DNA from 3 places in the Methylocella silvestris BL2 genome. Region 2 is predicted to be linked to each of the others. Evidence: predicted binding sites of a transcription regulator. Region 2 holds the regulator's gene; each other region holds the start of a gene.
What was found. The regulator PhoB, encoded in region 2, activates phosphate uptake and scavenging genes when phosphate is short. The targets are predictions, from matches to a motif close to TGTCATNNANCTGTCAT.

Region 1 (9,598 bases), 2.0 Mb from region 2:
GCGGCAAGATGCGACGTAAAGGCATAGGTCGTTCCGCTCGAATCCTGGCGCCCAACCACGGTAATGTCGGCTGACGGCAGATTGAGGCCGGGATTTGCCGCGGCGATCCGCGGATCGCGCCAGCTCGTGATCTTGCCGGAAAAAATGTCGACATAGACGTCTTGCGGCAGTTTCAGCGCGCCTTGCAACCCCGGAAGATTATAGGCGAGCACAATCATGCCGGCCGTGCTCGGCAATTGAATGACGCCGCGCTTGATCTTCTCAGCCTCGGCGGCCGGCAGAGGCAGGTCGCTTCCGGCGAAATCGACGGCGCCTGCGATAAAGCGCGCGAGGCCCTCGCCGGAGCCGACCGCCTCATAGCGCAGGGAGACGTCCGGTTGCGACTTGACGAAGCTATTGATCCAGGCCTCGTAAAGCGGCGCGGCGAAGGTCGAGCCGGCCCCATGCAGATCGACGGCGGCGGCCATGGCCGGGGCCGAAATATTTGCGACGAGCGCGCCGGCGAAAAACACGCCGGCCGCCGTCAAGGCGATCGTCTTGACGCGGATGTTCATAGGGACGGTTCCTGCGGACTGCCTCAGAGCAAGACTTAGCTGAATTCGCCGCGGAGATATTTCTTGGTCATTTCTTCCCGCGGGGAGTCGAACAGCTCGTTCGTATCGCCGATTTCCACGAGATGCCCGGTGCGGCCGCCTTGCGAAATGTCGACGGAGAAAAACGCCGTCACATCGGCGACGCGCCGGGCCTGCTGCATGTTATGGGTGACGAGCGCAATGGTGTAATCTTTCTTGAGCTCCAGCATCAGCTCCTCGATGCGCCGCGTGGCGATCGGGTCGAGAGCCGAGCAGGGCTCGTCCATCAAGAGCACGGTCGGTTCAGTGGCGACCGCCCGCGCGATGCAAAGACGCTGCTGCTGGCCGCCGGAGAGGGAAAGGCCGCTCGCCTTCAGCTTGTCTTTCACTTCGTCCCAAAGCGCGGCGCGGCGCAGCGCATGTTCGACCTTTTCCGCGGCGTCGCCCTTGAAGCGGTTCAGCCGCAGACCGAAGGCGACATTGTCGAAAATGCTCATCGAGAACGGGTTGGGCTGCTGGAACACCATGCCAATGTGGCGGCGCACGACCACAGGATCGACGCCGGCGCCATAGATGTCCTGACCGAGGAAATTCACCTGGCCCTCGAGCCGGAAGCCCTTGATCAAATCGTTCATGCGGTTGAGGCTGCGCAGCACGGTGCTCTTGCCGCAGCCCGACGGGCCGATGAATCCGGTGATCTTGCCCTTCTCGATCGGCACGTTGCTGTCGCGCACCGCGAGAAAGGCGCCGTAGAAGATTTTCTGCACCGAGCAGGAAATGGCGACGTCCGGACCATCCACCGGCTTTGGGCGTTCAAGGGTGGCGACGTCGGACATGAGTTGGCTCCTTAGACCTGCGGACGGCCGATGAAACGGCTGAGAATGTTGAAGCTGAGGACGATCAGCACAAGAACAAGCGAGGCGGACCAGGCGAGTTCGATCTGATTGTCGAACGGCATGCTCGAAAAATTAAAGATGAGGATCGACAGCGATGCGGTCGGCTCCGTGATGCTGCGCAGCCAGTAATTGCTGAACAGGGCCGTGAACAGGAGCGGCGCCGACTCGCCGGCAACGCGCGCGACGGCGAGGATAATGCCCGTTACGACGCTCGGCAGAGCCGTGGGCAGGGTCACGCTCCAAACCACCTGCGCTCTTGTGCAGCCCATGCCGATCGCCGCATCTTTCATTCGCTGCGGCACCATCCGCATCGCGCCTTCCGCGGTCAATGTGACAGTTGGCAGCATCAAGACGGCAAGGGCGATGCCGCCGGCCAGCGCCGAATAGGTTCCCATGACGACCACGACAGCCGCATAGACGAATACGCCGGCAAGAATGGAGGGGAAGCCGGTGAGGACTTTGGACAGAAACCGCGCCCAATTGGCGAGATGGCTGTCCGGGCGCAGCTCGGCCAGGTAGATGGCGGCGAGAAGGGCGAAGGGTATGCTGAGCGCGGAGGCGATCGCCACGGTGACGAGCGTGCCCTGGATCGCGTTGCCGATGCCGCCGCCGGCCTCGAAGCCGGCCGGGGGCAGCTCCGTGAAAAGTTCGGGACTGAGGCGCGCGCCGCCCTTCACCACCAGCATGTAGATCACGGAGAGAAGGGGGACGGCGCCCAGCGCCGCGATCGTCCACGCCCCGCCCGTAAGCAGGACGCTTTGCATCGCGCGCAGCTCAAACGGATTGCGCTGCAGGTTGATATCGGGAACGACGGCCGAGGCGGCCGCCTGTCCCGCGTTGAGAGGGGGCTCGCTCACGACCGCCATTATGCCTTCACCATCTTGCGCTGCGTCCAAAGCAAAATCAGCGTTCCGATGACATTGACGATCAGCGTGATCGCCAGCAGCATGAGAGCCGCATACATCAGGGCCTGACGTTCGACCTGGGCGGCTTCGGGAAAGTTCGACGCCAGCAAAGCGGCGAGCGTATTTGCCGGAGAGAACAGCGAGAGCGAGATCTGGTTGGCGTTGCCGATCAACATGGCGAGCGCCATGGTCTCGCCGAGGGCGCGGCCGAAGCCAAGCACGAGCGCGCTGGAAATTCCGCCCGACGCCGTCGGCACGATCACTTTGAGGATCGCCTCCCAGCGCGTCGTCCCCATGCCATAGGCCGCCTCCTTGATCTTGTAAGGCACAAGACCGATGGCGTCCTGTGAGATGGCGGCGACCGTGGGCAGAATCATGATCGAAAGCACGATGACGGCCGGCAGAAGCCCGGGGCCGCTGAGCGAGGTCGAAAAGAAGGGGATGAAGCCGAAGTGGTCGTTGAGCCAGTTCGCGCCGGGCCGCACGAAGGGGATGACGACGAAAATGCCCCACAGGCCGAACACGACGCTCGGGATCGCAGCCAGCATTTCGATCAGGGTGCGGAAGGTGACGGCCAGTCGCGGCGGCAGAAAATCCTGCGTGAGGAAGATCGCGATGGTGACGCCGACGAAGCCGCCGATCAGCAGCGCCAGCAGCGAACTATAAAGCGTGCCCCAGATCTGCGGCAAAATTCCGAAAGTCGAGGTCTGGACGTCCCAGCTCGTGCCGACGAGAAAGCCGGCTCCGTTCCGCTGGATCGCGGGCAGCGCCTGATGACCGATCTGATAGAGAATGTAGGCGACGAGAGCAATAATGGCCACGGCGCCGAGCGTCGAGATCACGAAGAAAACGCGATCGACCACATAGGCTGCGGCGGAAGGCGGGCGCGAGAGCGATCGGCTATCAGGTAACACGAACTGGACAGTCAAACTGGCGCCCCTTGAAAACTTAAATGACTTGGAAGCCGCGCCGCCGTTGCTGGCGGCGCGGCGTTCGCAGACTTATTGGATCTTGACGGCCGCAGCTTTGACCTTCTCGATCACGCTGGCCGGAAGGGGGATATAGCCCATGCTGTCGGCGAGCTTCTGGCCCTCGGTCAACCCGTAGGCGACGAGCTTGCGCAGATTCTCGGCCTTTTGCGGATCCTGCTTTTGATAGAACAGCATCCAGGTGAAGCTCGCGATCGGATAGGCCTTGGGGTCCTTCGGATCGTCAACCCAGGCGATCAGATCCGGCGGAAAATCGACGCTGGCCAGCGCCAGCGGCCCGCCTTCGCCGCCCGCCGCGACATAATTGCCTGCTTTGTTCTGCAGCACCGCGACGTCGGCCTTGGTCAGCTTGGCGTAGCCCCATTCGATGTAGCCGATCGCGCCGGGGGTCTGTTTGATGGTGGCCGTCACGCCGTCGTTCTTCGGCGCGGCGACGATCTTGTCGCTCTGCGGCCAGTTCACCGTGGTGCCGAAGCCGACCTGGTCCTTGAACGCCGGGCTGATCGCCGAGAGGTGCTTCGTAAAGACGAAATTGGTGCCGCTGGCGTCCGAGCGCCGCACGACGGTGATGGGCATATCGGGCAGCTTGAGGCCGGGGTTCGCCGCGGCGATGCGCGGATCGCTCCAGTTCGTGATCTTGCCGAGGAAAATTTCAGGATAGACGTCGCGCGGCAGCTTGAGATCCTTCGGCTGGCCGGGAAGATTATAGGCGAGCACGATTTCACCGGCGGTCATGGGCAGCAGGACGACGCCGTTCGTGACCTTGGAGATCTGATCTGGAGTCATCGCCGCGTCGCTGGCGGCGAAGTCGACCGTCGCGTTGATGAGATCCTGGATGCCGGCGCCGCTGCCCTTGGCCTGATAGTCGACCGTTACGCCCTCGGTCGCCTTGCTGAAGCTCTTGAACCATGCCGAATAGATCGGAAAGGGAAAGCTTGCGCCCGAGCCGATGAGCCGCAGGTCCGCCGCATTGGCCGAAGAGCCCTGCGCGGCGAGCAGCAACGCTCCGGCGAAGAGCGACTTAAGTTTTATTGATACGTCCATGTTTTGGATGCCTCTGGCGATGAATTGTTCCAGACTGAATTTGCGAGACCTTTTCGGGCCGCTCCTATCAAGTCGTTGGCGTCGAACATGCCCCGGGCCCGTGTGGCGGGTGGGGCAAGCCTGTGATCGCTTCGCCTCCAGCCGACGCATCGTGTGACGCGGGCAGCTTAAGAGCGGAGCTCAAGTCGTATTGGGTGATTGACCACTTTCTCTGCGTCGACGCGGTAGCCGCCAGATGCGCGGAACCGTAGCCGCGCCTTATGACAGGTCGATGACAAATTTGTTCCGTTGCCGCCGACAACGGCCGGACGCCAAGATGGCGGCGCGGCGTTAATCCGCGGCGTTCGCCATTTTCGCCGCGGCGTCCGCGAGCTTGCGGGGCGCGGAGCCCGCGAGCGCCTTGCCGCGGCCGGAAAGGCTCGGATTGGTCATAAAGTAGGTTTGCGCGCTGAACGGCGTTTCGCCGTCGCCGCGCTCGACGCGCCGGCTCGAGCCGTCCGCAAGGATCGTCCAGCTCTGCTCATTGTCGAGGAGATTGGCGAGCAGCACCTGTTCCAGCACCTGTTCGTGCAGGGTTGGATTGGTGATTGGGAACAGCGTCTCGACCCGCCGGTCGAGATTGCGCGGCATCAGATCGGCCGAGGAGATATAGACGGCGGCGTCGGGATGGGGCAGGCGATGGCCGTTGCCGAAGGCGTAGATGCGCGAATGTTCGAGGAAGCGCCCGACGATGGATTTGGCGTGGATGTTCTCCGAAAGGCCGGGAACGCCGGGCCGCAGACAGCAGATGCCGCGCACGACCAGCTCGATGTCGACGCCGGCGCCGCTCGCCGCATAAAGCGCGTCGATGATTTCGGGATCGGCGATGGAATTGCACTTCAGCCAGATCGCGCCGGGCCGGCCGGCCGCAACATGGGCGACCTCCGCTTCGATATGATCGAGCAGCCGGCGCTTGGCCGAAATCGGCGAAATCGCAAGGCGCTCCAGCGCCGCCGGCGGACTCGAACCGGTGATGTAGTTGAAGACGCGGGCGACGTCGCGGGCGACGGCGGGGTCGACCGTAAAGGCCGACAGATCGGTATAGATGCGGGCGGTGATCGGATGATAATTGCCGGTGCCGATATGGCAGTAGGTCACGAGGCCGCCCGGCTCCTGCCGCACCGCCATGGATAGCTTGGCGTGGGTTTTCAGCTCCGGAAAGCCGAACACGACCTGCACGCCGGCGCGCTCCAGCGAACGCGCCCAGCGGATGTTGGCTTCCTCGTCGAAGCGCGCCTTGAGTTCGACGAGGGCGGTGACCGACTTGCCGGCTTCCGCCGCCTCGACGAGCGCCTTGACGATCGGGCTGTCCGAGGAGGTGCGATAGAGCGTCTGCTTGATCGAGACGACATTTGGGTCGCGCGCCGCCTGCTGCAGGAACTGCACGACGACGTCGAATGACTCATAGGGGTGGTGAACGATGATGTCCTTTTCGCGGATCGCCGCGAAGCAGTCGCCGCTGAACTCGCGGACGCGCTCGGGAAAACGCGGCGCGAAAGAGGGGAATTTGAGGCTCGGCAAATCGGCGCCGACGAGCTGCGAGAGCGCGCTCAGCGCCAGCATGCCGTCCTGGACGACGACCTCCTCCGGCGGCAAAGCGAGCTGCCCGGCGACGAAGTCGCGCAAGGACGCCGGCATGGCGGCGTCGACTTCGAGCCGGATCACCGATCCGCGCCGGCGCGCCTTGATCGCCGCCTCGAACACCTGAACGAGATCTTCGGCCTCCTCGGCGAATTCGATGTCGAGGTCGCGAACGACGCGGAACGGCCCGATCGCGCCAAAGTCGCAGCCGGGAAACAGCCGGTCGGCGAAATGCGCGGCGATCTCCTCGACCCGGGCGAAACGCGCCTCGCCATGGGCGCCGTCGTCAAGCCGGAAGAAACGGGCGAGCTTGGCCGGAAGACGCACGAGAGCGGTGAAGGCGCGCCGGTCGGCCCGCTGCACCACTTCCAGCGCCAGCGACAATTCGAGATTCGGAATGAAGGGAAATGGACGCGACGGATCGATCGCGATTGGCGTCACCATGGGGAAGATGGCGTCGGCGAAATAGCCTTCGAGCCGGGCGAGATCCGCGCCGGTCCAGGCCGCCTGATCGATGATCGCGATGCCTGCGGCCTTGAGTTCCTGCCTCAGTTCGCTCCAGACCCGTTCCTGATCGGAGGTAAATTGCGCGGTCGCTGTCCGGATTTCGGCGAGCAGTCCGGCCGGCGTCAATCCGTCTATGGAAGGGTCCGTAAGGCCGGCCTCGACCTGTTCGATGACGCCCGAGACGCGGACCATGAAGAATTCATCGAGATTGCTGGCCGAGATCGACAGGAAGCGCACGCGCTCGAGCAGCGGATGGGAGGCGTTGGAGGCCTCCTCAAGAACCCGCCGGTTGAAGGCGAGCCAGGACAGTTCGCGGTTGATAAAACGCTTCGGATCGCGGGCGAGGCCGCCGTGGGCGGATGCGGCGTCAGCGGGCTTGATCGTCTCGTCCGCGCGCTCGAGCGAAGTTGTCATATTGGCTCCATTGCCGCCGCGCGCCGGGAAGCTGGCTCCGGCGCGGGCGGCAATTCACCATGCCGAAGTGACAAACGCGTGACGCTTCCGGACTCGGGGAGCGGGCTGGTCGGCCGAACAAACTTGTCCGATGCCGAGGTTGGATCGGCTATATGACGCGCTGATTGAAGTGATTGGTTCGGGAGGCTAGCCACCGAAGAATGGCGTCTATATTTTATTATCTCAGCGAAAACGGGCGTTCTGGTCACGCTCCAAGGCGGGCGTCAAAACGATGGATGCGCAACCGCTGTGGAAGACGCTTTGCCGTATGGGATATTCCGGCGCGGGCCCCGGCAGACGCCAGAAACCCGCGCGGAAAAATCAGGCGAGATCGAACCGGTCGAGGTTCATCACCTTGGTCCAGGCCGCGACGAAGGCGTTGACGAAAGCGCCGCCCGCGTCGTCGGTCGCATAGGCCTCCGATAGAGCGCGAAGCTGCGAGTTCGATCCGAAGATTAGATCGGCGCGCGTCCCGGCCCATATTTGTTCGCCGGTCGCGCGGTCGCGCGCCACGAAGACGCCGTCGCCCTCAGCACTCCATTTCGCCGTGAAGCTGGTTTTGAGCAGATTCGCGAAGAAGTCGTTGGTCAGCGTCTCCGGCCGATCGGTGAAGACGCCGAGCTTCGACCCGCCGAAATTCGCGCCGAGCACGCGCAACCCGCCGATGAGCGCCGTCATTTCGGGCGCAGTCAGCGTCAGCAGATGCGCGCGGTCGACCAGCAGCTCCTCCGCCGACCAGGGCAGGCTCACGCCGGCATAATTGCGGAACCCGTCGACCTTGGGCTCGAGCGGCGCGAAGGAGTCGATATCCGTCTCATCCTGCGAGGCGTCGGTCCGGCCAGGCGTGAAGGGGACGGCGACGTCGTGACCCGCCTTTTTCGCCGCCGCTTCGACCGCGGCGCTGCCGCCAAGCACGATCAGATCGGCCAGCGAGACCTTCTTGCCATCCGCTTGCGCGGCGTTGAACTCTGTCTGAATGTCCGTGAGCTTGGCCAGCGCCGCCGACAGAAGCTCCGGCTCATTGACCGCCCAATCCTTCTGCGGCGCGAGGCGAATGCGGGCGCCATTGGCGCCGCCGCGCTTGTCCGAACCGCGGAAGCTGGAGGCCGAGGCCCAGGCGGTCGCGACCAGCCGCGAAATCGACAGCCCGGAGTCGAGGATCTTTGCCTTGAGCGCCGCAATATCGGCAGCGTTGATCAATGGATGATCGACGGGCGGAACCGGATCCTGCCACAGGCGCGGCGCAGGAACTTCCGGACCGAGCAGGCGGGTATGTGGGCCCATATCGCGGTGAGTCAGCTTGTACCAGGCCTCGGCGAAGGCGTGAGCGAGCTGATCCGGATTCTCGTAAAAGCGCCGCGAAATCTTCTCATAGGCCGGATCGAAGCGCAGGGAGAGGTCGGTGGTCAGCATCGCCGGCGCATGGCGCTTGGCGGGATCGTGCGCGTCCGGCACCGTGCCCTGCGCTTCCGGGTTCTTCGGCGCCCACTGATGCGCGCCGGCGGGGCTCGACGTCAGCTCCCAGTCATATTCGAACAGGTTTTTGAAGAACTGATTGCTCCATTGCGTCGGCGTCTCGGTCCAGGTCACCTCGATGCCGCTGGTGATGGCGTCGGCGCCGGCGCCGGAGCCGTAGCTATTGGACCAGCCGAGGCCCTGCATCTCGATCGGCGCGCCTTCCGGCTCAGGCCCGACATATTGGTCGGGAACCGCGGCGCCGTGGGTCTTGCCGAAGGTATGGCCGCCGGCGATTAGCGCGACGGTTTCCTCATCGTTCATCGCCATGCGGGCAAACGTCTCGCGGATGTCGCGCGCCGCGGCGATCGGGTCGGGCACGCCGTTCGGGCCTTCGGGATTGACATAAATCAGCCCCATCTGCACGGCGGCCAGCGGATTGGCCAGATCGCGCTCGCCGCTGTAGCGCTTGTCTCCGCCAAGCCACTCGCGTTCGGGCCCCCAGTTGACGTCATTTTGCGGCTCCCAGACGTCCTTGCGGCCGCCGCCGAAACCCGCGGTCTTGAAGCCCATCGACTCGAGCGCGCAATTGCCGGCCAGAATCAGCAGATCGGCCCAGGACAGTTTGCGGCCATATTTCTGCTTGATCGGCCACAGCAGCAGGCGCGCCTTGTCGAGGTTGGCGTTGTCCGGCCAGCTATTCAGCGGCGCGAAGCGCTGCGCGCCCGCGCCGCCGCCGCCGCGGCCGTCGGCGATGCGGTAGGTGCCCGCGCTATGCCAGGCCATGCGGATGAAGAGCGGGCCATAATGGCCAAAATCGGCGGGCCACCAAGGCTGCGAGTCGGTCATCAGCGCGAAAAGGTCCCGCTTCACCGCGCCAAGATCAAGGCTTTTGAATTCCGCGGCGTAATCGAAGCCCTTATCCATGGGATCGGCCGCCGGCGGGTTCTGATGGAGGACCGACAGATCGAGCTGGTTTGGCCACCACAGCCGGTTGGTCATCTCGAAAAGAACGGCGTTGCCGTCCACCTTGCCGCCGTCCATGGGGCATTTGGCTTCTACGTTCATATCGTCTCCGCCCTGATTGGTTTTTTACCTATGGCTAGAATGTCACTGTGAGCTGAGCCTAGGAAATAGATTAATCCGATTGCAATGAT
Region 2 (9,598 bases):
CGCCTCGCCAAGGATGCGCGCAACGGCAGGAGGATAAGCGTGCCGCTTCAAGATCTCGTCGACGCTGGGGCCAAGCCGCACGATCCTGCCGCGCACATCGAGCCGCTCGACCGCGAAGGGCAGCACGGTGTCGTCCTGCCCGCGATCCGAAACGACCCGCGATTGCGGCGCGTTGTCAGGCCGCCAGCCGCTCATTCTTCAGAATCCTCAAGGCACCAGGCGAGGATGCCCTTTTGCGCATGCAGCCGGTTCTCGGCCTCGTCGAACACAACCGATTGCGGCCCGTCGATAATCTCGTCGGTCACCTCTTCGCCGCGATGGGCTGGCAGGCAATGCATGAAGATCGCCTCGCTCCCGGCTGCGGCCATGAGCTTGGCGTTGACCTGATAGGGAGAGAGCAGCCCTTGCCGCTGCTGCTCGTCCTTGTCGCCCATCGATACCCAGCAGTCCGAAACGACGGCGTCGGCGCCGCGGACAGCCTCGAATGGATCGCGCGTCACTTCGAGCTTGGCGCCCGACCGGCGCGCCCAGTCGAGCAGTTGCGGCGGCAGGCCGAACTCTGCTGGCGCCGCGACGGACAGCGAAAAATCAAAGCGCTGCGCTGCATGCACCCAGCTCGCAAGCACATTATTGGCGTCGCCCGACCAGGCGATCTTGCGCCCCTTGATCGGCCCGCGGTGCTCCTCGAAGGTCATCACATCGGCCATCACCTGGCAGGGATGCGATTTCTTGGTGAGGCCGTTGATCACCGGCACGTCGGCGTGGCGCGCAAGTTCGATCATGTCGCGATGTTCAAGGATGCGGATCATGATCGCGTCGACGAAACGCGACAGGACGCGCGCCGTATCGGCGATGGTTTCGCCGCGGCCGAGTTGCATCTCTTTGCCGGTCAACATGACCGTCTCGCCGCCGAGTTCGCGCATGGCGAGGTCGAAGGAAACGCGCGTACGGGTCGAAGGCTTGTCGAAGATCATCGCCAGAACCTTGCCTTCGAGCGGACGATCCACTGAGCGGCGCCCCTTGCGGCGTTTCGCCTTCATCGCGAGGGACGAATCGATAATGCGGCGAAGGTCGCCGGCCGCGATGTCCGAGAGGTCGGCAAAGTGCCGCGCGCCGGACTTGCGGCCGAAGTCGGGCTCGCTCATCCCGCGGCCTCATTGAGGACAGACGTCGCCTTCTCAAGACGCGCGCAGGCGGCGCCGAGCCGCTTCACGCCTTCGGCCGCTTCCGCCTCGCTGATGATCAGGGGCGGCAGCAGGCGGGCGACATTGTCGCCGGCCGGGATGACGAGAATTTTCTCGGCCCGCGCGGCGGCGACAAAATCTGCGACGGGCGCGCGCAGCTCAAGCCCGAGCATCAGGCCCTCCCCGCGAACATTGGCGACGCTTCGCGGATAGGCCTCGATCAGCGTCAGAAGGCCCTGTTTCAGCCTCGCGCCGACCGTTGCGACATGGTCCAGAAACCCCGGCGCCAGAACAACATCGAGGACCGCGTTGCCGATGCTGGTCGCGAGCGGATTGCCGCCATAGGTCGTCCCATGCGTTCCGACCGTCATTCCCTTGCCGGCCTCGCGCGTCGCCAGGAACGCGCCGAGCGGAAATCCGCCGCCAATGCCTTTGGCGATCGCCATGATGTCGGGCGTTACGCCGTAGAGCTCATAGGCGAAGAGCTTGCCGGTGCGGCCGACGCCGCACTGAACTTCGTCGTAGACGAGAAGCAGGCCATGAGCGTCGCAAAGCGCGCGCAGGCCGCGCATGAACTCCGTGGAGGCGACGCGTATTCCCGCCTCGCCCTGGATGGGCTCGACCAGGACCGCTCCAGTCTGCGGGCCGATCGCGGCCTTGACCGCATCAAGGTCGCCGAATTCGACAGAATCGAAGCCTTCGAGTTTTGGGCCGAAACCGTCGAGATATTTCGGATTGCCGCCGGCCGCGATGGTGGCGAGCGTGCGGCCGTGGAAAGCGCCTTTGAACGTGACGATGCGGAATTTTTCCGGATGGCCCGACACCGATTGATATTTGCGCGCGGTCTTGATCGCCCCTTCCACCGCCTCGGCGCCGGAATTGGTAAAGAAGACGAAATCGGCGAAGCTCGCTTCGCACAGGCGAGCGGCGAGACGTTCGGCTTGCGGAATCTCAAAAAGGTTCGACGTATGCCAAAGCTTGCGGCCCTGGGCGATCAACGCCTCGACGAGGTGAGGATGGCTGTAGCCGAGCGAAGCCACGGCGATGCCGCCGCCAAAATCGAGATAGCGCTCGCCATCCGTCGCCGTCAGCCAGGCGCCTTCGCCATGATCGAAGGCAAGATGGGCGCGCGCATAGGTCGGAAGCAGCGACGAGGGCACAGGTTCGCTCCGGGTTCGACGTTCAGGTCCGATTGGGAAGCTGCAAAAATCAAAAGCCGCCCATTGGGCGGCAAAAGTCGTAGAGCGCAATGTAGGCATTCCCTCCGGCCGGGTCAATTAGGAGGTGTTCGGGTTTGAGCTCGGCGGCGCGTCAGCCTTGCGCAAGCGGCCTCGGCTAGCCTCAGAGGCGTGGAGCTGCGCCATACGCAGGGGCGGCCAGCCGGCATAAGCTGTTGTGGGCGCAACTATCGAGGGGCCGACGCCGGCTTTCGATCGTATGCGCCTCTCGCCAGCGAAAAGATGGGCTTTGCGCCCCGGCGCCGCAAGCACTTGTTGAAAACCTGCCGGCGCCCTCTGTGAGGCTTGCATGCGATTCTACCACTAGTGTAGCGTTGGCCCTGCGAACTACGACATGTCGTGGTTTCGCCAGCCGGGGCGAGGCTGGCGAGCGGAACAGGTCACGCTGAATGCGAGGCGCTGAAACCGGCGCTCGCGCGCAACGTTCGGCGCCTCGGCGCCGCGCGAAATGACGGCCGTAAGGTCCAAGGGCGCGAGACGCATGGTCACGCGGCTGAATGAGGAAGCGGCGCCAGGGTCGGGAGCACAAGGATCCCATGGTTGCTGTGCGTTCAAATCATAGCGCCGGCCCGTTTGCGGACCCAATAGCCGGATGGCTTCGGCGAATGGAATTTGGCGCCGGATCAATACGTTGGAGCCTGTTCTCATGGAGCGATCATCGGGTTTCTCGATGAGAACGGGTTTTGCAGCAGATGGAATGGGTTTGCCCCCGCGTCCCGATCTAACGGCGAGAGCCGATCGATTTTTGTGGTTTCGGATGGACGCCATCCAAAACCGTCGCGACCCGAAGCATCATGGTCCGGACGCAGCGGCGTCCCGGATCGAATGACGCCGGAAAACGGAATGTTCAAGCGCAGCGTGCGGAGCCTATCAATGGCGCGGCGCTGCAATCGCCAAACCCTGGGAGGGTTCGATGTCCTGGACCGATGAACGCATCGACCTGCTGCAAAAGATGTGGCTGCAGGGGATGAGCGCCAGCAAGATCGCCAATGAGCTTGCAAATGGCCTGACCCGCAACGCCGTGATCGGCAAGGTCTACAGGCTCGGTCTCTCCGGCCGCGCCAAGGGCGACGCGCCGGGAGAGGATCACGCAAGCGCGAAACCTTCGCCGCGATCTCCGGCGCGCCCGTCCGGCCACGGGTCTCATAGCCACGCCTCCGGCGCGATCGCCCATAGCCCGATCGCTTCGGCTCATCACGCCTCCGGCCCAATCGCCAGCCAGAGCGCGCACAGCCAGATGTCGCGAGGGCAGCCGCAACCGACCGCTCAGAGGTCCTCGGCGGGGCCAGGCCTCATCAGCGGCAATACGGCGCTGGCGGCGGAGCCGATGCAGTTCGAGGCTCCGCTCCGGGCGCCAAGCGCGGATGTCGTGGTGCCGATCATCGAGCCGGTCACGATCATGGAGCTGCGCGAATCAATGTGCCGGTGGCCGATTGGCGATCCGACGCAGGCGGATTTCCGCTTTTGCGGCGCGCGCAAGTCGCCCGGCGCGGGACCCTATTGCGGCTGTCATTCGGCCATCGCCTACCAGCCGCAGCAGGATCGCCGCCGGCAGCGCCCGCCGAAAACGGCTTAACGGCGCGAAGTCCAAGACGTCGCCTTGCCGCCGGAGGAGTTCACCCGGCGGTGAAGCGCTGCAAAAGCATGGCGGGCCGGGAGGGTTTCCCGCCGTGACGCCAGCCGGCCGGACCGGGCTGGATCTCGCCGGACGGCCTCAAGGCGTCCGGTCTGAAGCCCCCGGCCCTTTCCCAAAAGTTTCATCGAAGGAATAGCCCGCGCCGCGCACCGTGCGGATCGGATCGCGTTCGCCTGGCGCCGTCAGCGCCTTGCGCAGCCGGCCGACATGGACGTCGACCGTCCGCTCGTCGATTTCCGCCGAAAGTCCCCAGACGCTGTCCAGCAGTTGCGCGCGAGAGAAAACGCGGCCGGGGCGCTCCATCAGATGCTCCAGCAGACGGAATTCGGTCGGGCCGAGATGCACGTCGCGGCCGGTGCGCCGAACGCGCCAGTTCTGCCGGTCGAGTTCGAGGTCTCCCGCCGAAAGCACGGCGGCGACGCGGTCCGGCCGCGCGCGGCGCAACAGTGAGCGCACTCGCGCCATCAGCTCCGGCACGGAAAAGGGCTTCACCACATAGTCATCGGCGCCGATGGAGAGGCCGCGCACGCGCTCGCTCTCCTCGCCACGCGCGGTGAGCATGATGACCGGCAGGCTGCGCGTGGCCTCGCGCGCCCGCATGCGGCGGCAGATCTCAAGGCCCGACACGCCGGGCAGCATCCAGTCGAGAATGACGAGATCGGGCATGGTCTCGCTGAGCCTGATTTCCGCTTCGTCGCCGCGCTCGACGCGATCGACGACAAAGCCCTCGGCTTCAAGATTATAGGCGAGCAGCATGCTCAGCGCCGCTTCGTCCTCGACGATAAGGATGCGCGGCGCCGGCGTTGGCGAAAGGCCGCGGGCGGCGCCCGGCCGGCCGTCGGTTTTGCTGTCGGCGTTGGCGTGAATATCGCTCATGGGATCACTTTACGGCTGGCGGGTCGGACAGGATGCTGCGGCCCTTCGGCCGGTCGGTCGGCATGGTCTCGCCACTGACGAGATAGACGACGGTTTCGGCGATGTTGGTCGCATGGTCGCCGATGCGCTCGATGTTTTTCGAACAGAACAGGAGATGCGCGCAGAAGGAGATGTTGCGCGGATCCTCCATCATGAAGGTCAAGAGGTCGCGGAAGACGGAATCCTCAAGCGAGTCGAGGTCGGCGTCATAGGTCCAGACCTCGCGGGCTCTGGCGATATCGCGCTCGGCGTAGGAATCGAGCACGTCCTTCAACAGGATGGCCGCGCTTTCCTGCATCGACTTCAGCCCGATGATGGCGCGGGGAATGCGCACGTCGCCGGCGATCTTGATGGCGCGCTTGGCGATGTTCTTGGCGAGATCGCCGACGCGCTCGAGATCGTTCGAAATCCGGATCGTCGCGATGATTTCGCGTAAGTCCACGGCGAGCGGCTGGCGGCGCGCGATCGTCAAAATGGCCTGCTCCTCGATCTCGCGCTGGAGCATGTCGAGGCGCGGATCGGTGGCGATCGTCTGATTGGCGAGTTGCACGTCGAAATCGCCGAGCGCGTCCATGGCGTCGGCCAGCATTTTTTCAGCAATGCCGCCCATTTCGGCGATCTTCTGGCCGAGCCCTTCGAGTTCCTTGTCGTAAGCTTTGACGATATGATCGGCCATTGCATTTGCCTCGAAGCTCTAGTCTTTGCCAGCGAAGCGGAGACCGGTTCGCGTCAGCACAAATTGGTAAAATACCACGCGAACGATCAGCCGAACCGGCCAGTGATATAGTTTTGCGTCTGTTTCTTGTCCGGCTGCGTAAAGATGTGGGTCGTCACGCCGAATTCGATCAATTCGCCGAGATACATGAAGGCTGTGTGGTCGGAGACGCGCGCCGCCTGCTGCATGTTGTGGGTGACGATGACGATCGTGTAGTTGACCTTCAGCTCGTCGATCAGCTCCTCGATCTTCGCCGTCGAGATCGGATCAAGCGCGGAGCACGGCTCGTCGAGCAGAATGACTTCAGGCTCGATTGCGACGGTCCGGGCGATGCACAGGCGCTGCTGCTGTCCGCCGGACAGAGACAGTCCGGACGCTTTCAGCTTGTCCTTGACCTCGCCCCAGAGCGCGGCGCTTGTGAGGGCCGCCTCGACCTTGTCGTCAAGTTCGGATTTGCCTGTTTTCTTATAAAGCTTGATGCCAAACGCGATGTTGTCATAGATCGACATCGGAAACGGCGTCGGCTTCTGAAACACCATGCCGACGCGGGCGCGCAGCAGATTGACGTCGACGCCGGGTCTCAGAATGTTCTCGCCGTCGAGGATAACTTCGCCGGTGGCGCGCTGCTTCGGATAAAGATCATACATCCTGTTCATGACGCGCAGCAGGGTGGATTTGCCGCAGCCCGACGGGCCGATGAACGACGTCACCCGATTGGCGTAGAGCGGCAGGCTGACGCCCTTCAGGGCAAGATTATCGCCATAATAGAAATTGAGATCCCGGATCGAGACCTTCTGCCGCAAATTGGCGAGGCCGTTCGTCGTCGTCATTTCTCGGTCCTTTGCGCGCCGAGGGCCCGGGCGCTGATCGACAGCGCGAGCACGGCGAGAGTGATGATGAGGGCGCCCGCCCAGGCAAGCTGCTGCCATTCCTTGTAGGGGCTCAGCGCAAACTGGAAGATGACGACAGGAAGGCTCGCCATCGGCGCGTTGAGATCGGTGCTGAAGAACTGATTGTTCAGCGCGGTGAACAGCAAGGGCGCCGTTTCGCCGCTGACGCGGGCGATGGCGAGAAGGACGCCGGTGATGAGCCCCGCGCGGGCGGCGCGATAGGCGACCTTGCCGATCACGAGCGCGCGCGGAAATCCAAGCGCGGACGCCGCCTCGCGCAGCGTATTCGGCACGAGCAACAGCATATCCTCGGTCGTGCGCACGACCACCGGCACGACGATCACGGCGAGCGCGAAAGCGCCCGCATAGCCCGAAAAATGCCCGGCCCGAGCGACCAGCGCCTCATAGACAAACAGGCCGATAACGATAGAGGGCGCGCTGAGCAGGATGTCGTTGATGAAGCGGACGACGAAGGTCAGCTTCGAATGGCGGCCGTATTCGGCCATATAGGTGCCGGCGAGCATGCCGAGCGGCGTTCCGATCAGAACGCCAAGAAAGGTGATGATCAGGCTGCCGACGATGGCGTTGAGGAGGCCGCCGGACGCTCCGGGAGGCGGCGTCATCTGCGTGAAGATCGCTGGAGAGAGCCCGCCGAACCCCTGGACGAAGAGGTCGATCAGGATCACGACAAGCCATGAGAGGCCAAAGAACGCCGAGGCGTAGCAAAGGCCAAGAGCGATCGCATTGGCGCGGCGGCGGCTGGCGTAAAGCGACATGGGTCAGATCCCCGCCTGGCGATCGAGCCGCATCAACAGATAACGCGCAATCGCGAGGATGATGAACGTGATCACGAACAGGATCAGGCCGAGCGCGATCAGCGAGGACGTGTAGAGATCGCCCACGGCTTCGGTGAATTCATTGGCGATGCTGGCCGAGATCGTCGTTCCCGGCGCGAGCAGGGATTCTGAAATGCGGTGGGCGTTGCCGATGACGAAAGTCACGGCCATCGTCTCGCCGAGCGCGCGGCCAAGGCCGAGCATGACGCCGCCGATGACGCCGACCCGCGCGTAGGGAATAACGATCGCGTGGATGACCTCCCATGTGGTGCAGCCGCAGCCATAGGCGGCCTCTTTCAAAACCGGCGGAACGGTCTCGAACACGTCGCGGGAGATCGAGGCGACGAAGGGCAGCACCATGATGGCGAGGATGAAGCCGGCAGTGAGAATGCCGATGCCATAGGGTGGGCCGGCAAACAGCGAAGACAGCACCGGGACGTTGGCGAATGTTTCGATCAGCGCCGGCTGCACGTGTTTCTGCAGGAAGGGCGCGAGGACGAACAGGCCCCAGATGCCATAGATGATCGAGGGAATGCCGGCGAGCAATTCGATCGCGACGCCGATCGGCCGCCGCAGCGGAACGGGGCAAAGCTCGGTTAGAAAGACGGCGACGCCGATGCCGATCGGGGCGGCGATCACCATGGCGATCGCGGAGGTGACGAGCGTGCCGTAGATCGGCGCCAGGGCGCCGAACTGCTCCGTCACCGGGTTCCATTTTTCGGTGGTGAAGAAAGCGAAGCCAAAGGTCGAAAGGGCCGGAATCGAGCCGATGACCAGGGAGGCGATGACGCCGCCGAGGATAAGCAGCACGGTCAGCGCCGCGCCCATGGTGATGAAATGGAATGATTTGTCCTGCAGCCGCAGCCAGTTCAGGACGCGAAGCTTGTCCTGCGCCTTGGCGGAGGGAACGTCCTCGAGGGCGACGTCAACCAATGTCTTTCTCCGCATCGCCTAGTCGCGCTTTAGTCATTTTAGCCGATCGCCGCGGCGCTGTTTGGTCTGCTGCGGCGCCGAAGCGCCGCAGCAATTTTAGCGCATTTAAATCAGTTGATCAGCGCCTTGCCGTCGGGTCCCTTGATGTCCGCGGCCCAGGTCGCCCGGACGAGCTTGATGAGCGGCTCGGGCAGCGGGATATAGTCCAGCTCCTCGGCCGCCTTGGTTCCCTTGTTGAAGGCCCAGGAGAAGAACTTCAGCGCCTCGCCGGCGGCGACGGGGTCCGTTGGCTGCTTGTGCATCAGTATGAAGGTCGCAGCCGTGATCGGCCAGGACTGCGCGCCCGGCTGGTCGGTCAGGATCTGGTAATAGCCCGGCGCATGCGCCCAATCGGCGTTGGCGGCGGCGGCCTGGAAGGCCGGCACGGTCGGGGCGACGGCGGTCCCGGCCTGATTGACGAGCTTCGTCGTCACCATCTTGTTCTGCTTGGCGTAGGCGTATTCGACATAGCCGATCGCGCCCTTGGTCTGGATCACGTTGTTGGCGACGCCTTCATTGCCTTTCGCGCCAATGCCCGCGGGCCATTCCACGGCGGTCGCCTCGCCGACCTTCGCCTTCCAGTCCGGCGAAACCTTGGACAGATAATTGGTGAAGTTGAAGGTGGTGCCGGAGCCGTCCGAGCGATGCACAATGGCGATCGCGGTCGCCGGCAGCTTGACGCCGGGATTGAGCTTCTGGATCGCCGCATCGTCCCAGGTCTTCACGGTTCCGAGGAAGATGTTGGCCAGCGTTTGCCCGTCGAGCGTCAGCTGATTATCGCTGATTCCCTCGAGATTGATGACGGGAACAATGCCGCCGATGACCATCGGCCATTGCGCAAGGCCGTCGGTCGAAAGTTCGTCGGCCTTCAAAGGCGCGTCGGTGGCGCCGAAGGTGACCGTGTTCGCCTTGATCTGCTTGATGCCGCCGCCTGAGCCGATCGACTGATAGTTCAGGCCGTTGCCGGTCTCCGTCTTATAGGCTGCGGCCCATTTGGCGTAGATCGGATAGGGGAAGGTCGCGCCGGCGCCGGTGATATCGGCCGCCGCGACGGGAGCGACGGCAAGACCGACGACGGCCGCCACGATCGCTGATCGCAGGAACGGAAAATTCATGAAACGCCTCTTTCGAATAGACGGTGATGCGCGGGCTCGCCGGCCCGCGCGCCTGCGCCGGGCTTTCAGGAGCAATCGCTTGATCGAGCGCCGCCGC
Region 3 (9,598 bases), 1.2 Mb from region 2:
GCGGCTTCTCGCCCTCCATCAGCCGCGCCTCGTCGAAAATCAGCCAGGTGATGTCCTCGATCTTCTGCTTGTCCGGCGATCCGATCAGCCCGGCAAGCGCCTCGATCAGCGGATGTTTCGGATTGATCTCGAGGATCGGCTTCGTCGCTGCGCCAAGCTGGCCGTGCTCGGCCAGCAATTGCTCCAGCCTCCGGTCCGGCCCGCGCTCAGGGGCGATCAGGCAGGCCGGGCTTTGCGCCAGCCGGTCCGAGGCTCGCACCTCCTCGACAGCGCCTTCCAGCGTCTGCTTCATCAGGGCGAAGAGGGCCGCGAGATTGGCCGGCTGCGGCGCATCCTTGTCGGCGTCGGGCTTGGGGTCGACGCGCGGAATGGAGGCGATATCGGCCGCGCCCTGCGTCACGGATTTGAATGGCTTGCCGTCATAGCCCGCCGCCGTTCCGACCCAGAAAGCGTCGATTGGATCGGGCAGCAGGAGAACTTCGACGCCCCGCGCCGCAAAACCTTCAAGCTGCGGGCTTGCGGCGAGGCGCTTCAAATCATCGCCCAGCAGATAATAGATCGCGGTCTGGTTTTCCTTGAGGCCGGCGACATATTCCTTCAGCGTGCGGCCGCCCTCGGGATGGGTCGAGCTGGCGAAGCGCGCGAGATCGAACAGGGCGTCGCGCTTCTCGGGGCTCTCATAGAGACCCTCTTTGAGAACCACGCCGAAATGTTTCCACACCTCGGCGAATTTGGCCGGATCGCTTTCCGAGAGCTTCACCAGCTCCTGCAAGAGGCGATTGGCTACCGCCTTCTTGATCGCGCCGAACACCGGGCTTTCCTGGATCATCTCGCGCGAGACGTTCAGGGGCAGATCCGCCGAATCGACGACAATTCGCACGAAACGCAGCCATCTTGGCAGGATCTCGGCGTCGTCGCTGATCAGGACATGGCGCACATAAAGCTTGCCGCGGCCATGGCGCTCCGGATTGAACAGGTCGAACGGCCGCGAGGACGGCACGAAGGCCAGCACCGTATATTCGTGCCGTCCCTCCGCGCGCCAATGCACGGTCAGCGCGGGCTCGTCGAACTGGCCCGAGATCGTGTGGTAGAAATCGGCGTATTCCTCGGGCTTGATCGCGCTTTTGGGCTTGGTCCAGAGCGCCTGCCCGTCGCTGAGGCGGCGCGGCTCGGCGCCGGGGCTTTCGACAAGATCGATCGGGGCCGCGAGGGCGCTCGAATGTTCGCGCACGATCTGCTCGATCTTGTAAGGATCGAGATATTCCTTCGAGGACTCATTGATATGGAGCGCGACGCGCGTTCCATGCTCCGGCGCCTGATCGAGGGCGAGCGGCGCGATGGTAAAGGCCCCCTTGCCGTCGGAGCTCCAGACAAAGGCTTCATTCGAACCGGCGCGGCGCGAATAGACGTCGACGCGATCGGCGACCATGAAGGCCGAATAAAAGCCGATGCCGAACTGGCCGATGAGATCCACATGCGGATTTTTTTCCGCGCCGGCTTCCGCCTCCGCCGTTTCCGCGTCGTCGCCGCCCTCGGTCGCCTCCGGCCGCGCGCCAAGCCGGTCGAGAAAGGCCCGCGTTCCCGAGCGGGCGATCGTGCCCAGCGAATCGGCGAGCTCCTCGCGGGTCATGCCGACGCCATTGTCCTCGACGCTGAGGACGCCGGCCTCCTTGTCGAGCGCGATCACGATTTTGAACGGCGCGGCGGCGAATTCGGCATTCGCCAGCGCTTCATAGCGCAGCTTTTCGCAGGCGTCGGCGGCGTTGGACAAAAGCTCGCGCAGGAAAATGTCGCGATCGGAATAGATCGAATGCACCATGAGGTGCAGCAGCCTTGCGACGTCGGCTTGAAATGCTTGGGATTGTCCAGCGGCTTCAGTCATTTGAACAGGATGCTCCAAGAATTTTTCGAGCGCTTCGGGCCGATCTTCGCCGGCCCGCGACGCGGTGTGAATGCGTTTGCGAACCACCCCGCCCGCCTTCCTTTGCCAGGAGGCCAGCGGCTCGCTCCAAACCGCAGATATCGCGCTTGCTTCGCTCCCGCGCAAGAGCGGCCAAGGGCAACCGAGGCGGATCGCTCTGTCGCTAAACCGTCAGAAAAGCCCTTGATGAAGCCGGAGCAGCGCGCAATGATGCCGCGTCGGGGTCAAAAACAGAAGACGGCATGAGCGATTTGGAGACCGCCGAAGAGGCAAATCCGGCAGCCGAGACGCGCGCCCCTCCGCTCGCCTTCCGCTCGGCGCCGCTATCTCCCGCGCCCGTCTCCTTCGACCGGTCCGAATTGCGCGAGATCCTGAACCTCTATGGCCGCAAGGTGGCCGAGGGCGAATGGCGCGATTACGCGGTCGATTTCACGCCGCAGCAGGCCATTTTCTCTGTCTATCGCCGCGCCAGCGAATGCGCGCTTTACCGGATCGAGAAGACGCCGAAGCTCGCCAAGAAGCAGGGCGCCTATGCGGTTGTCGCGACGGGCGGGCTGGTGCTGAAGCGCGGCGGCGATCTGCGCCGCGTCCTCGCCGTGCTCGACAAGCGGCTGCGGCTGGTCTCCGGCTGAGACCAGGCCGAAAATGAAAAAAGGCCCCGCCTGAGCGGAGCCTTCCCTCTGATCAAATCACACCAGGCTTAGTTGTTCCGGTCGCCGCTGAGGAAGAGAAGCGACTGGAAGATGTTGATGAAATCGAGATACAGCATCAACGCGCCGTTGATCGATTTCTTGGTCGCGACCTCATAGCCGTCGCTCTCATAATACATTTCCTTGATCGACTGCGTGTCCCATGCGGTGAGGCCCGAGAAGATCAGGACCGACAGGATGGACAGGCCGAACTGGAACGCCGTGCTCTGCACGAACAGATTGACGACGCTGGCGATGACGAGGCCGATCAGGCCCATCACGAGGAACGAGCCCATCGCCGAAAGATCGCGCTTGGTCGTATAGCCGTAAAGGCTCAATCCGCCGAACGCCGCCGCTGTGATGAAGAAGGCCCGCGTAATCGAGGCGCCGGTATAGATCAGCAGGATCGACGACAGCGACAGGCCCATGGTCGCCGCGAAGGCGAAGAACATGATGCGCGCCGAGGAGGCCGACATCTGGTTGATTCGGAACGAGAAGAACAGCACAAAAGCCAGCGGGGCGAGCATTACGACATATCTGAGCGGACTGCCATAGATCGCCGCGCCGAAGGCCGTCAGCGGAATGCGGCCCATCTGGGCGACCGCCTGCGAGGAATCGCCGGCGACCGCGAGCATATTCACGCCAAGCGCCACAAGACCGGTGAGCGCAAGGCCGACCATCATGTTGTTGTAAACGCCCAGCATATAGGTGCGCAGGCCCTGGTCAATTTCGGCGCGACCGGCCCGAGCGACGCCCTGGCCCCAGCGGGCGCCTGCGTTGCGGTCAAAGTCGGACATGAGTTTCCTCTAAAAGTTGGGGAGGCCACGGCGCCTCCGGCTGCCGCCACAGAAGGCGGTCGTAGCTGCAATATGGCCTAGCAGCGAAGACCGTACAAGGGAGCTTAACATGAACAATACTTAAGGTTTGCGCCATCTCGGGCCGCCCCGAGGCTATCGCAAAAGCCATAGAACTTTCGCTATAGGAAAATACTTAAAGAACGCCAAAGGAGCCTTCTCACGAGCTCTGACGCGTCGATCTATAAATCGCGCAGATAGGGCGCCGCCTTGCGGCCGAGAATGCGCCAGGTTCCGATCAGCCCGAGCAGGACGGTGAAAAGCAGCGCCGCCACCGCCGCTGCCAGCGCCTGCGGCCAGAAGAAAGTGAAATCGATGTTCATCACGGATTTCGCGATTCCATAGGCCGCCGCCGTCCCCGCCGCCGCGCCAAACAGCGCCGTCGCGAGGCCAATGAGAACGTATTCGGCCACAAAAGCGGTCAGCAGCCGGCCGCGCGTCGCTCCGAGGGTTTTCAGCACGACGGCGTCATGGATGCGCGCCTGCTGCCCGGCCGCGACGGCGCCGGCGAGCACCAGGATGGCCGCCACCAGCGCCACGCTCGAGGCGCCGCGCACCGCGCTGGCGAGCTGCGACACGATCGCCGCCGCCGATTCCAGCGCGTCCTTGACGCGCACGCTGGTAATTGCCGGAAAAGCCGAAGCGACGTCGCGGGCGAGCGCCATCTCGCGCGCCGCTCCGGCGCCCGGCAACGAAAGCGTCGCAAGATCATTATAGGGCGCGCCCGCGAAGGTGTTCGGGGAGAACACCAGCACGAAATTGATGCCGATCACGCGCCAGTCGATTTTCCGGATATTCGCGACTTTGCCGGTGATGCTCCGGCCCAGCACATTGACGGCGACGTTGTCGCCGATTTCGAGCCCAAGGCCGTCGGCGATCTGGCTTTCGAGGGAAATCAAAGGCGGGCCCGCGTAATCTTTCGGCCACCACTCGCCCTTGATCAGCTTCGAGCCCTGCGGCGGCGCATCCGCGAAAGTGATCCCGCGATCCCCTTGCAGCGCCCAGGCGGCGCTCTCTTTCGGCTGCGCTTTTTCGGCCGCGACGCCTTTCAGCTCGACGATGCGGCCGCGCAGCATCGGCACGAGCGCAAGCTTGCCCTCCGGCGCCTTCTGCCTGACGAATTGCGAAAATTCGTCGGCGCGCGCGCTCGGCACATCGAGAAAGAAGAAGCTTGGCGCCTCGCCCGCGCCCGCTGTTTTCAATTCGCCCCGGATATTATTGTCAATCAGCACCAAAGCGACGAGCAGCGCGAGGCCAAGGCCAAGCGATAGCACGACGGAGGGCGTCAAGGCGCCGGGGCGATGAATATTGGCGATGGCGAGGCGCAACGGCAGCCATCGCGCGCGCGGCAGCTTGCGCGCGATCCGCATGATCAGAAAAGCGACGAGCCGCAGCGCCGCCAGCGCGGCGAGCGTCGCCCCGGCATAAATCAGGGTGAGCTTGCGGTCGCCGGCGAGGATCAAGGCAGAGACGAGCAGCGCCGCGGCCGCCGCGAAAGCGATGGCGATATAGCGCGCCCGCGGCCGGCTGGCGACAATCTCGATCGCGTCGCGAAAAATCGCCGTCGCGGGAACGTCATGGGCGAGCCCGAGCGGCAGCGCGGCGAAGGCGAGCGCAGTTAAGAGCCCATAGAGCGCGCCCTCGAACATTGGCCTTGCGTGGATCGCGGGCGCGAGCGGGAACGGCAGCAGATCGCCGAAGGCGGCGGCGGCGATATAGGGCAAGAGAGCGCCGACGACGGCCCCCAGCGCGACGCCGATCAAGGCGACAAGCATGATCTCGATCAGCATCACGGCGAAAACCCGCGAACCGCTGGCGCCGAGCGATTTCAGGATCGCAATCGTCGTGCGCTTGCGGGCGATATAAGCGCGGACCGCATTGGCGACGCCGACGCCGCCGACGATCAGCGACGAGAGGCCGACCAGCGTCAGAAATTGCGTGAAACGGTCGAGGTTGCGGGAAAACTGCGGCGAGATATTTTTGCGCGTGCGGATTTCCCAGCCCGCGCCCTGAACCTCCGCGCGAGCGCGGTCGGCGAAAGCCTCGACGGCGGCGTCCGACGCCGGCGCCTCTGCCTGTCCAAGCGCAACGCGATAGACGAAATGGGCGAGCGCGCCCGGCTGCAAAAGGCCGCTCGCGCGCAGTCCCGCGTCGCTCATCAGCACGCGCGGTCCGAAGCCGACGCCTCCGGCAAGTTGATCCGGTTCTTTCGTCAGCATGGCGCGAAGCTGGTAGCGCCCCTGGCCGATGCGGATTTCAGCCCCAGGCGAAACGCCAAGACGCGGCGCCAGGGCGGGATCGACGGCGACGCCAAAGACGCCGTCCCGCTCGGACAGCGCGTCGGCGAGCGAGGTCGCCGGCTCAAGACTGATCGTCCCCGCGAGCGGATAGAGGCCGTCGACCGCCTTGATCTCGACCATCGCCACATTGCCAGCCGATTGGCCACCCGCTTGGCCGGCAGCTTCGCCGGCAAGTTGGCCGGCTGGACGCGCCATGGCCCGCATCAGGACGACGCTGGAGACGCGGCCCGCGCCGGCGAGAAAGCTGCGCTCGGCCCCGCTCGCCTCGCGCTGGGCGAGATCGAAGGAGACGTCGCCGCCAAGGATCGCGCCGCCTTCGCGCGCGAGGCCGTCCTTCAGCGACAGCGAGAGCGAGCCGACGCCGGTGATTGCGGCGACGCCGACGGCGATGCAGCCGAGAAAAATAACAAAGCCCGACAGGCCGCCGCGCAGATCGCGCAAGGCGAATTTCAGGGCGAGCGGCGCGCGCCAGCCGCGCCGCGCCAGGGATTGCGCGGGGGCCGAGCCGGCGGCGACGTCGAGCTGCTCCATCAAATCAACTTTCTGCGCGGCGCGCGCATGTTTGCGCAACCTGTTCAGCCGAAATGGACGGCGAGCCAGATCGTCGCCGTCCCGGCGGCGGTCCATTCGACGCGATGCTTGCGCAGCGCCGCGATGAACAGATGGTCGCCCGGCGCGAGGCGGCGGACGTCGTCCTCATCGGCAAAGCGAAGCCCCGCCGCTCCCGCAAGAAGCAGCACCCATTCGGCGCGCGCCTGCTCGTACCAGAATCCGGGCGGGCTCGCCTGCCCATGCGAGACGATGCGCTCGATTGTTACGCCCGGCGCCTCCAGCAGGGCGCGAAACTCTTCGGCGGCTGGATGGACGCCGGCGATATCGAACAGGTTTTCGCTCACACGCGGCCGGCGTTGGGGTCAGGCATCGGCCGACTCGGCTGTTACGGCCCGACCCGGCGCCGCGACCGGCTTTGCGGCGGTCCCGCCGAGCCAGCGGTCATGGATCAAAATCCCCGCGGCCATCGCCAAAGCGAAGACGAAGACGCCGCCTTTTCCCAGCGCCAGCGCGGCGATCGCCGGGCCGGGACACAATCCCGCCATGCCCCAGCCGATCCCGAACAGGGCCGCGCCGCCGATCAATTTCGCATCGATGGTTCTGCCCGTCGGAAGATGAAAACTGTCGTCTAGCAGAGGATGGCGCAAGCGATGCGACAGCCTGACCCCGACGAACGAGATCGCGACCGCGCCGGCGAGCACGAAGGCGAGGCTCGGGTCGAAGCGGCCGAAAATATCGAGAAACCCGCGCACGCGGGCCGGATCGATCATGCCGGAGAGCGCAAGGCCAAAGCCGAACAGCGCGCCGCAGCCAAGCGCCGCCAAGAGTTGCGAAGGTTCGCGCCGGGCGTTCATGTCAGCCCCAGCGCGTTCATCAGCGCGACGGCGGCAATGGCGGTCGTCATGAAGGTCGCGACGGCCGCGAAGGAGCGCGGCGACAGCCGGGCGAGGCCGGAGACGCCATGGCCGCTGGTGCAGCCCGATCCAAGCCGCGCGCCAAAGCCGACGAGCAGACCGGCAAGCGCCAAAACGACAAGCGAGGCGTCAATATGCGAGGCCGGCCACGCGCCGAAGGCCAGCCTGTAGATGAAGGGGCCGCCGAAAATCCCGAGCGCGAAGGCGAGATTGCGCAGGCTCCCCGCCCCCGGCCAGGACAGCGCCCCGCTAACAATGCCGCTGACGCCGGCGATGCGGCCGTCGATCATAAGGTAGAGCGCCGCCGCGAGGCCGATGAGGGCGCCGCCGGCGAGCGATTGCAGATAGATCGGCCACATCGAGCAAATATCCCAGGCGGGCGCACGGCGTCAAAGCATCGCGCCAACCGCGAATTTTTCGGAGCGAGGCCGATTCCTTAGCAGAGCGCGCCGCGCCGCCCCAAGTCACTTTTGCGCAAGGAGGCTTTTGCGCAAGACAGCGAGGGACGGCGCGTTCACCACTCAGGCGGCGGTCTTTTCGCTGGCGGCCGCGGCGAGATAGGCGTCGGTCGAGGGCGTCGCCGCATAGGCGAAGCCAAGCGCCGCCATGAAGGCCGCATGAACCTTGGCCGCCTCGACGCGCACGCCGTTGAATTCGAGATCGCGCGTCGCGCAGGCGTCATGCACGACCGTGACCTTATAGCCGAAGTCGTTTGCAGCGCGCGTGACCGCGTCGACGCACATATGGCTCATGGCGCCGATAATGACGATTTCTTCGACGCCGGCGCGCTCAAGCGCCGCCTTGAGGCCGGTCTCCCGGAAGGAATTGATGTGGTTCTTGACGATGACCGTCTCGCCCTGCTCATTCAACACGCTCTCATGAATCTGCGCGCCCGCCGATCCCGGCTCGAAAAAGGGCGCGCCGGCGCTCGCGAATTCATGGCGGATATGGACGACGAGATCGCCCGCGGCTCTGGCGGCGGCGAGCACGCGCGCGGCGTTGCGGGCGGCGGCCTCGATCCCGATGAGGGGAAATTTGCCGTCCCGAAAATAATCATTCTGAAGATCGACGACGATCAGCGCGCGCTTGGCCATTAACACTCTCCTGTTCGGTTGCCGGAGGCCCTCGCCTTCCTGTGGCTTTGATACAGGGGCTGGATTACGCTGCCGATTGGCGGAACCGACATAGTCCGGGGCAAAACTGACAGATGGCCGGCGCGCTGACCGAGATCGGCCTTTTGCTTTATCCGGGCGCGCAACTCGCGGCGGTGCATGGGCTGACCGATCTTTTTGAGGTCGCCAACCGGCTCGCGCGCGAGCACAATTCTGCCTGCGTCCTGCGGGTCAGCCACTGGCGGCTGGAGGGGCCCGCCGGGAGCGCCGCCGCGCGGGTCTTCGATACAAACCCGGATGCGCCGGGCGCGCCCGCGATCCTCATCGCGCCGCCGAGCCTTGGCGAATTGCAAACGCGCGAGGCGATGGCGCCGCTCGCCCTCTGGCTCAAGGCGCAGCATGCGGCCGGAGCAACGCTCGGCTCGGTCTGCGCCGGCGCCTTCCTCATCGCCGAGACGGGGCTGCTCGCCGGGCGCGCGGCGACGACGCATTGGGTCTACGCCGAGACGCTGCAGCAGCGCTATCCACAGATCATCGTCGATACGGACAAGCTCATCATCGACGACGGCGACATCATCACGGCGGGCGGCCTGATGGCCTGGACCGATCTCGGCCTCAAGCTGATCGACCGTCTGCTTGGCCCGACGATCATGGCGGAGACGGCGCGCTTTCTTCTGGTCGACCCGCCGGGACGCGAACAGCGCTTTTACAGCCATTTCGCGCCAAAACTGCGCCATGGCGACGAAGCCATCTTGAAGGTGCAGCATTGGCTGCAGGCGCAGGGCGCGCGCGAGACGAGCCTGCCCGCCATGGCCGCCCGGGCGGGACTTGAGCAGCGCACCTTCTTGCGCCGCTTCAGCAAAGCGACAGGGCTGCGGCCCCTCGAATATTGCCAGCATCTGCGCGTCGGCAAGGCGCGCGAGATGCTCGAGTTTACCGGCCGCTCCGTCGAGGAGATCGCTTTTGCGGTCGGCTATGCCGACCCAGGCGCCTTCCGCAAGGTGTTTCTGAAAGTGGTGGGACTTTCACCCGGACATTATCGGGCGCGTTTCGGCGCGGCGCGAGCAGCGAACCGTTGATTTCATCCGTCAAGCCGATCAGACCGGAACCGCCGGCCGCTATGCCGCCGCGCGGATATCGACTCAAGGAAACCAGGGAGACCGCCATGCCGGAGCCTGCGACGACGTTTGCCGTGATCGCGATCGATCATATTACGATCCGGTCAGCACAATCCTTTGAAGAGGTGCGCCGCAAAT

Region 1: the regulator PhoB is predicted to act here: its motif matches at 7,015-7,031, upstream of MSIL_RS13510 (RNA degradosome polyphosphate kinase).
Region 3: the regulator PhoB is predicted to act here: its motif matches at 2,080-2,096, upstream of MSIL_RS09760 (DUF2794 domain-containing protein).

The regions. Positions count from the first base shown of each region.
Region 1 is NC_011666.1:2,895,442-2,905,039, forward strand. Features, by position in the region: gene pstS (phosphate ABC transporter substrate-binding protein PstS) at 1-554, opposite strand, end outside; gene pstB (phosphate ABC transporter ATP-binding protein PstB) at 590-1,408, opposite strand; gene pstA (phosphate ABC transporter permease PstA) at 1,420-2,334, opposite strand; gene pstC (phosphate ABC transporter permease subunit PstC) at 2,334-3,302, opposite strand; gene pstS (phosphate ABC transporter substrate-binding protein PstS) at 3,375-4,406, opposite strand; gene MSIL_RS13510 (RNA degradosome polyphosphate kinase) at 4,737-6,947, opposite strand; gene katG (catalase/peroxidase HPI) at 7,308-9,509, opposite strand.
Region 2 is NC_011666.1:915,070-924,667, forward strand. Features, by position in the region: gene MSIL_RS04280 (Hsp33 family molecular chaperone) at 1-195, opposite strand, end outside; gene argF (ornithine carbamoyltransferase) at 192-1,145, opposite strand; gene MSIL_RS04290 (aspartate aminotransferase family protein) at 1,142-2,344, opposite strand; gene MSIL_RS04295 (GcrA family cell cycle regulator) at 3,336-3,998, shown strand; gene phoB (phosphate regulon transcriptional regulator PhoB) at 4,137-4,934, opposite strand; gene phoU (phosphate signaling complex protein PhoU) at 4,939-5,649, opposite strand; gene pstB (phosphate ABC transporter ATP-binding protein PstB) at 5,736-6,518, opposite strand; gene pstA (phosphate ABC transporter permease PstA) at 6,515-7,354, opposite strand; gene pstC (phosphate ABC transporter permease subunit PstC) at 7,358-8,347, opposite strand; gene pstS (phosphate ABC transporter substrate-binding protein PstS) at 8,458-9,501, opposite strand.
Region 3 is NC_011666.1:2,081,888-2,091,485, forward strand. Features, by position in the region: gene htpG (molecular chaperone HtpG) at 1-1,882, opposite strand, end outside; gene MSIL_RS09760 (DUF2794 domain-containing protein) at 2,164-2,553, shown strand; gene MSIL_RS09765 (Bax inhibitor-1/YccA family protein) at 2,622-3,407, opposite strand; gene MSIL_RS09770 (ABC transporter permease) at 3,647-6,295, opposite strand; gene MSIL_RS09775 (cupin domain-containing protein) at 6,340-6,660, opposite strand; gene MSIL_RS09780 (YeeE/YedE family protein) at 6,679-7,170, opposite strand; gene MSIL_RS09785 (YeeE/YedE family protein) at 7,167-7,589, opposite strand; gene MSIL_RS09790 (cysteine hydrolase family protein) at 7,752-8,324, opposite strand; gene MSIL_RS09795 (GlxA family transcriptional regulator) at 8,438-9,421, shown strand; gene MSIL_RS09800 (DUF302 domain-containing protein) at 9,508-9,598, shown strand, end outside.